Linked DNA regions of Agarilytica rhodophyticola. The protein of the gene in region 1 binds, or shares a complex with, the protein of each later gene. Links are inferred from orthologs where the notes say so. Each region holds a gene or a part of one and is shown in the gene's direction. Other genes may lie near its edges.

Region 1 (3,929 bases):
TTTAGCGGTTTAACCGCTTTGTTCATTCAGGTAAAGACGTGTCAGAACAGAGTCAGGGCGCAAAAATCCCATTAATACACATTGCAATTGTTTCAAGTAATGAGAGCTTTCATACTACTCTTCTCGCTACTTTCATCGGTGAGCATATCAATGCCAAGTGCAGTATTATAAAGCGCGATACTAAAAAGCTCCCAGAAGACATTCAGCTCGTCTTGCTCGACTGCCTGCAGGAGAGTATAGACAGTTTAAACAACATATTACGTGAACTAAGTGCTCATTCTGACAATGTGGTGACAGCTCTGCTAAATGCTGAGCACAGTGATGAACATGAAAACCTATTGGATTGGCCTTGTGTCTCAGGGATATTCTACGTTGATACTCCCCAAGATCAGCTGTTACGCGGAATTGAACAATTGTTAGGCGGCGATTACTGGGTACCGAGACGACTGCTGCATAACTTTTTCAATAAGCACAGACAAATAGTCGCTGGCAAAAATCACGCAAGCCACTCCCTATCCAATATCCAGTTAACTAACCGCGAGCGGGAAATTCTTAAAATGATTAAAGACGGCATGAGTAATTCTGCCGTTTCCGCTTCTTTGTCTCTGAGCGAACATACCGTAAAGAGCCATCTCTATAACATTTATAAGAAGATAGGTGTCAGAAATAGGATGGAGGCCAGCAACTGGGCACGGGATCATCAAAATATCAACAACCTCTAAAGACTGTATATTGCCACAGTATTTCGAAACCCCGTATACTAGTCCGCTTTAAAATCAGCGGATCGGTAAATTAGTGGAAAAGATTATAGTTCGTGGGGCTCGTACTCATAATTTAAAAGACGTCGATATTGAAATCCCAAGGGATAAACTTGTTGTAATCACAGGCCTTTCAGGCTCAGGCAAATCTTCACTCGCATTTGACACACTATATGCCGAAGGACAAAGACGCTACGTAGAGTCTTTGTCGACCTACGCCAGGCAGTTTTTATCCATGATGGAAAAGCCAGATGTGGATCATATTGAAGGCTTAAGTCCAGCAATATCTATCGAACAAAAATCCACCTCTCACAACCCTCGCTCAACAGTGGGCACCATCACTGAAGTGTACGACTATTTGCGCTTGTTGTTTGCCCGTGTTGGCGAACCGAGGTGCCCTATTCACGGAGAGCCTCTGGCAGCACAAACCATATCCCAAATGGTAGACACTGTGCTGAAAATGCCTGAAGGCAGCAAAACCATGTTGCTCGCACCCATAGTTAGAGATCGTAAAGGTGAGCACTTACACGTATTAGAGTCTCTGCGCAGAGATGGATTTATCCGTGCTCGCATCGACAACATCGCAGTCGATCTGGATGATGCTCCTGCCCTTGATAAGAAGAAAAAACACACGATCGAAGTCATCGTTGACCGCTTTAAGGTAAGAGCAGACCTAAAAACTAGGCTTGCAGAGTCTTTTGAGACTGCCATTAACCTCTCTAGCGGCATCGCTATAATCGCTGATATGGATGGCAAAAATCCTGATCAAATATTTTCAGCTAAGCACTCCTGCCCTGTGTGTGACTACTCACTGGCAGAATTAGAGCCCCGCCTTTTCTCTTTTAACAACCCTGCTGGTGCTTGTCCTGAGTGTGACGGTTTAGGTGTAAAACAGTTTTTTTCTGAAGAGAAAATTGTCCAATTTCCAGAGTCTTCATTGTCTGAAGGTGCTATACGAGGTTGGGACAGACGCAACCTCTATTACTTCCATATGCTCAACTCTCTCGCCGAGCATTATGGCTTTGATATTGATAAGCCATGGAAGAAACTCACTAAAAAGCACCGTAATATCATTCTTTATGGTTCAAAAAATGAAGTGATTGACTTCAGCTATGTCAACGACAGAGGTGATACTTATCACCGCAGCCATACGTTTGAAGGGGTCATTCCCAATATGGATCGCCGCTATCGCGATACTGATTCGGCTTCAGTGCGAGAAGAACTGACAAAATTCCTCTCTACCATGAACTGCCCGGAATGTGATGGCGCCAGGCTGAAAAAAGATGCACGTCATGTATTTATAGATAATCGCAATCTTCCAACAATTACCGAAATGCCTGTGGGCGAAGCGTATACTTACTTCAAGAAGTTAAAGTTCACCGGAGCCAAGCGTAAGATTGCAGATAAAATCCTAAAAGAAGTAGAAGATCGCTTTCGCTTCCTAGTGGATGTTGGTCTTAATTATCTTACTCTTAATCGCAGTGCCGATACTCTCTCCGGTGGGGAAGCTCAACGTATTCGTTTGGCCAGTCAAATTGGTGCAGGCTTGGTGGGCGTTATGTACATTCTCGATGAGCCTTCAATAGGATTGCACCAACGGGACAACGACAGGCTACTCTCAACCCTCACACACTTACGTGACTTAGGCAACACTGTAATCGTGGTAGAGCACGATGAAGACGCCATACGAACCGCTGATTACGTCATTGATGTAGGCCCAGGTGCTGGGGTTCACGGTGGTCAGATCATCGCGGCAGGCAAATGCAGCCAAATAGAGAAGTCACGCAAGTCTCTCACTGGCGACTATTTGTCAGGACGAAAAGCCATAGATATTCCAGATGAGCGTCATCCTTACGATGAAGACCGAATATTGTCCCTCATCGGGGCAACCGGCAACAACCTGCAAGATGTAACGCTTAATATTCCATGCGGTCTTATGACCTGCATTACCGGGGTTTCTGGATCGGGCAAATCAACCCTTATTAACGGCACGCTCTACCCACTGGCAGCCACACATCTCAATGGTGCGACCACGTTAACTGCCGCTGAACATGAGGCCGTAGAGGGTCTGGAAAACTTTGATAAGTGTGTAGATATAGACCAAAGCCCTATTGGCAGAACACCGCGTTCCAATCCCGCTACTTACACCGGTATTTTTACACCAATTCGAGAATTATTTGCCGGCACCCCCGAGGCTAGAGCACGAGGTTATAAGCCGGGTCGCTTTAGCTTTAATGTAAAAGGAGGACGCTGTGAAGCATGCCAGGGCGACGGCGTTGTCAAAGTGGAAATGCACTTCTTACCCGATGTCTATGTGCCCTGTGATGTCTGCCATGGCAAGCGCTACAACCGAGAAACGCTGGATATTAAATACAAAGGCAAAAATATCCATGAGTGTTTGGATCTAACGGTGGAAGACGCACGTGAATTCTTTGATGCGATTCCCAGTGTTGCTAAGAAATTACAAACCTTAATGGATGTGGGGCTCTCTTATATACGTCTCGGGCAAGCTGCTACAACCCTTTCGGGTGGTGAGGCACAGCGGGTAAAACTTTCCAGGGAACTGTCTAAACGAGATACTGGTAAAACCCTATATATCCTGGATGAACCTACCACAGGTTTGCATTTTCACGATATCAAGCAACTGCTTATTGTACTCCATCGCTTGCGAGATCACGGTAACACCGTGGTTGTTATCGAACATAATTTAGACGTAGTGAAAACCGCTGACTGGATTATTGATCTAGGACCTGAAGGAGGTAGTGGTGGAGGGCAGATTATTGCTGAAGGGACACCTGAGCAAGTCACTAAAGTAAAGGGATCTCATACTGGACGCTTTTTAAAGCCGCTATTACAAAAATAGGGCTCTAAAGCCCTATTCTATCTCATTACATTAACGAGAATATTTCTAATTAAACGAGCTTGAGAGCGCAGTATTTAGGCGCCTCCTCGCTATCTGGTGAAAAATGCGGTAAAAAGTCATGGATTTTACGCGCAGCTTTTTCGATTGAACTCTTGGTAATTTCAATTTCATTGGCAATGGCGTCCAATTCGATACAGGAAGTCACAGAACCATGAGATGCAAGTACATCATCTAACTCTACCTGTACGCCTAATCCCTGCAAACCCAATCCTTGATCGCTATCCCAAGCAGAATTCAATAAAACAAAA
Region 2 (4,621 bases), 2.1 Mb from region 1 along the record:
TCTTCTCTGCTTAACCCAGAGCGCATAAAGATCAATAAACAATCAAGTAGCAACTGCCCTAAAATTTTCTAGCAGTATTTAAAGCCTTTCATCAGCCTTAATTAATATGTGAAACATCCGGAGAATTATCGCCGAAGCTTAAAAATACCGCGCACACTGACCTTAATTTAGTCAAGCTATGCGAATTCTGCACTGTACACGCAAAAAAACCGCACCAATTATACGGACTGAGTGTGATTTGCGCCAGTCGCAAGAGCAATATAAGTTACTGTTTTTTCAATTCTTTTTGATTCTGTGTGTTTTTTAAACGATAGTAAACTGAAGAATATTTATTTCGCTTAACACGTGAAAGAAATTACTGATTTTGGCATCAATTACAACAACATAAAATCCTGCAGCTTTGTTATCAAGAGTTCGCAAAAGAGTACATATGTGGGCAACACATGCCACCGTTCACAAGCACTCGCAAAGAGCTGACACCCTCATCCGTGCAGTAAATATACAATAGCGCTATATAGCTAATTCATTTTTATTTACGTCAAAAATAAAAATCTGGATTTTCCGGTGTACAGACACAACATCCGAGCTAGAATAGCCGCCTTCTTGTGCCGCATTATATTGTATTTAAATGAAACAACTTCTCTTATCTCCACCTGCAGCAGGCAAACCAGGTGATAAAACCTCCTGGGGCAACTTTATAACAGGAAGTAGTATGGCCTGTGCGGTTGCTTTTAGTGCCATTAAACATGCCTCTTCTACGGTTTTAATTGCCCCAAATATGACGGTAGCAGAGCGTATTGCCGCTGATTTAAAGCAATTTCTTGACCGTGTTGAAAAGGCGCCGCAGCTAGAAATCTTCTCCGACTGGGAAACCCTACCTTACGATACCTTTTCGCCCCACCAGGATATTGTCTCCAATCGGATGCGCTGCCTATATCGTCTGGCCCATAACCAGCGCAGTATTATTATTGTCACGGCACAAACTCTAGCCCAGCGTCTGGTGCCAGAATCTTACATTCTCTCTAAGAGCCTAATATTAAAGAAAGGCGATCTTTTTGAGAGAGATAAGTTTCGCGATCAACTGGTATTCGCCGGCTATAACAGCGTCGATACCGTCTATCAGCACGGTGAATTTGCCCTGCGTGGCGCCCTTATTGATGTCTACCCGATGGGCAGCTCATCGGCTTATAGAATCGAGTTATTCGATGATGAGGTAGAGTCTTTACGCGAGTTCGACCCTGAAACACAACGCACGATAAGCCAAGTAGAAAAAATTGAATTATTACCGGGTAAAGAGTGTCCTCTGGATAAAAAGAGTATCGCCACTTTTCGCGCGGCGTGGCATGAAAGGTTCGATACTGACCACAAGGCATGCCCGGTATACCAAGATGTTAATTCAGGCTTATCTCCCGCCGGTATTGAATATTTCTTGTCATTATTTTTCGATACTACCGCGTCCTTATTGGATTATTTACCCAGAGAAAGCCAACTGTTTGTTATTGATGGCTTCGAGAAAGCCTATGAAGAGTTTTGGCGCGAGGCCCATAAACGCTATGACAGCCGCTGCGGGGATCTAGAACGTCCCATACTGCCACCACAGGAGGTATTTTTCCCTACTGATGAAACCTTTGCCCGTTTCAAGCAATTTCCACGGGTCACTTTACATACTAAGAGCCTAGAAGAAAAACAGGGGCAACTTAACTTTGATGCCGCAAGTCCACCGCTGATACGCATCGACAACCGCTCCAAGAATCCACTGCATTTATTAGAAGAACTGATTTGTAACAGCGACAAGAGAATTCTGTTTTGTGCCGAGTCCAGTGGTCGTAGAGAGGTAATTCTTGAGCAATTACACACCATAGGCATTGAACCTGCATCCTGCGACAGCATACAAGCCTTTCTTGCCAATGATGAAACCATGGCGATTACGGTTGCAGCCATTGAGGAAGGCATTAATTGCTTATCACCTGGTTTACTGCTTATTTCTGAAGCGCAGTTGTTTGGCACTCATGTTAGGCAAGCTAGACGGCAAAAATCTGCCCATGATGACCGCGATAACATTATTAAAAACCTCACCGAGCTGAAAGTCGGGGCGCCTGTGGTACATATCGACCATGGTGTTGGCCGTTATAAAGGCTTACAAAGCATCGAACATGATGGCCAGGCAGAAGAGTTTTTGGTATTGGACTACGCCAACGAAGCCAAGCTCTACGTACCGGTTGCCAACCTGCATACCATCAGTCGTTATTCTGGCTCGGATGAAGTCCATGCGCCGCTGCATAGGCTGGGCAATGAACAGTGGCAAAAGGCTAAACGCAAAGCCGCAGAGAAAGTGCGTGATGTGGCGGCTGAGCTGCTTGAAATTTATGCCAAGCGCCAGGCAAAAGAAGGCTTTACCTACTCGAATCCCAAAGAGGATTACGCCCTATTTGCTGCGGGCTTTACCTTCGAAGAAACACCGGATCAAAGAGATGCGATCAACGCGGTTAGAAGTGACATGCTATCACCTCGGCCCATGGATCGTTTGGTGTGTGGTGACGTAGGCTTCGGTAAAACAGAAGTGGCCATGCGGGCAGCTTTCATTGCTGTACAAAATAGTAAGCAAGTGGCTGTCTTAGTCCCCACCACCCTGCTCGCCCAACAACACTATGAAAACTTTAAAGATCGCTTTGCCGACTGGCCTACCAATATTGAGGTTATCTCCCGCTTTCGCAGCCAAAAACAAATTACTGAAATACAGAAAAAACTCTCCGATGGCAAAATTGACATCATCATCGGTACCCATAAGTTAATCCAAGGAGAATTGGACTACCCCAATCTAGGCTTGGTCATTATCGATGAAGAACACCGTTTTGGTGTCCGCCAAAAAGAAGCGTTAAAAGCGCTGCGCGCGGATGTGGATATTTTAGCGATGACGGCCACTCCAATACCGCGAACACTCAATATGTCCATGGCAGGTATTCGCGATTTATCTATCATCGCAACGCCCCCAGCAAAACGTTTATCGGTGAAGACTTTCGTTAGAGAATTGGATAAAAACTTAGTCAAAGAAGCCATTTTGCGAGAAATTATGCGCGGTGGCCAAGTCTATTACTTGCACAACGAAGTTAAAACCATCGAAAAAATAGCGCGCGAGTTAGAAGAACAAATACCTGAAGCCAGAGTACAGATCGGTCATGGTCAAATGCGTGAGCGAGAACTGGAATCGGTGATGACGGATTTTTATCACAAGCGTTTTAACGTTTTAGTCTGTACCACCATTATCGAAACCGGTATCGATGTGCCTAGCGCCAATACCATTATTATAAATCGTGCCGATACCTTTGGCTTGGCTCAGCTACATCAGTTGCGCGGCCGTGTGGGTCGCTCCCATCACCAAGCTTACGCATACTTGCTAACACCGAATAAAAAAGCAATGACCGCCGACGCTCACAAGCGCCTGGACGCGATCGCTGAGGCACAGGATTTAGGTGCTGGCTTCACCCTCGCCTCCCACGATATGGAAATTCGCGGTGCCGGTGAATTGCTAGGCGAAGAGCAAAGCGGACAAATCCAAAGTATTGGCTTCTCCCTTTATATGGACATGCTCGATCGCGCCGTAAAAGCGATTCAAAACGGCGAAGAGATCTCCCTTGAAGATGCGGCGCCGTCAGGCGTAGAATTTAATTTACGTATTCCAGCTTTGATTCCCGATGATTACTTACCCGATGTCCATACCAGGCTTACCTTGTACAAACGTATATCGTCAACGAACAATAATGACGAGCTGAACGACCTACAAGTCGAAATGATCGACCGGTTTGGCCTGTTACCTGACGCCACCAAAAACCTCTTTAGGCAAACGCGTTTGCGCTTTGAAGCAGAGAAGCTAGGCATTGCTAAAGTAGATGCAGGTAAAACACAGGGACGGCTAGAGTTTGGTAAAAATACCCAGGTAGATCCACTGACAATTGTGAAGCTTGTGCAAAAACAGCCCCAATCTTATCGTCTTGAGGGGGCAAATCATTTAAAGTTTATGTCAGACATGGAAACGGCTGATGAACGCTTAAAATCTGTTCATCACTTATTTGAGAACCTAAACGCAACGGGTTGATATGTACGCAAAAAATAGGTCAGTGGCTGCACTAAAAAAGCCTTACGAAGCACTTAAAGCACGTTTGCACTTGTTATCCCTTGTGCGATCAGTACAGTATTTCTGTGCACTCGGTTTTACTTTGATAAGCACATACAGTGATGCTCAAGCACAAAAAGTATTACCACAAGAATCAAAACAACAGATTTTTGAGCAGCACTTTAAAAATTGGTACCAGGTAGAAGTCATTATTTTTGAACGCAAACAGGAGTTGAGTCCTGAGGCGGAGTCCTGGCCAACCAATCTCTCTCTGTCCTACCCTCCGCGCATACAACTACTGGGTAGTGGCAACCAAGAAGAGAACAGCGAGTTAGCCGGCGATACATACGCACTTGCGCCAGAGGATAGCGCGAATAGCTTGCCCGATAGCCCAGAAGAACAATTCCGTCAAAGCTTAGAGCAACCCTTTATCCCACTCGATTCGCAGTTGCGTACCATGAACAATGAAGCAAATCGTTTACAGCGTCGCTCCGCAATGCGAGTTTTATT

Evidence for each region. The genes of interacting proteins can lie anywhere in the genome.
Region 2: the proteins of uvrA (region 1) and mfd are in contact, whole or in part, in a crystal structure (PDB 4DFC), measured with the Escherichia coli proteins. The link is inferred for Agarilytica rhodophyticola from one-to-one orthologs.

Annotation. Positions count from the first base shown.
Region 1 is NZ_CP020038.1:5,143,478-5,147,406, forward strand. The notes cover bases 484-3,821. They hold uvrA (excinuclease ABC subunit UvrA), read left to right. Parts: upstream 484-795; coding sequence 796-3,621; downstream 3,622-3,821. Other genes in these bases: BVC89_RS21365 (LuxR C-terminal-related transcriptional regulator), read left to right, coding at 484-722; BVC89_RS21375 (hypothetical protein), read right to left, coding at 3,671-3,821. Outside these bases: more of BVC89_RS21365, read left to right, coding at 39-483; more of BVC89_RS21375, read right to left, coding at 3,822-3,929. UniProt on the Escherichia coli protein: The UvrABC repair system catalyzes the recognition and processing of DNA lesions. UvrA is an ATPase and a DNA-binding protein. A damage recognition complex composed of 2 UvrA and 2 UvrB subunits scans DNA for abnormalities.
Region 2 is NZ_CP020038.1:2,997,218-3,001,838, reverse strand. What follows is about bases 264-4,293. They hold mfd (transcription-repair coupling factor), read left to right. Parts: upstream 264-628; coding sequence 629-4,093; downstream 4,094-4,293. Other genes in these bases: BVC89_RS12680 (CsiV family protein), read left to right, coding at 4,095-4,293. Outside these bases: more of BVC89_RS12680, read left to right, coding at 4,294-4,621. UniProt on the Escherichia coli protein: Couples transcription and DNA repair by recognizing RNA polymerase (RNAP) stalled at DNA lesions. Mediates ATP-dependent release of RNAP and its truncated transcript from the DNA, and recruitment of nucleotide excision repair machinery to the damaged site.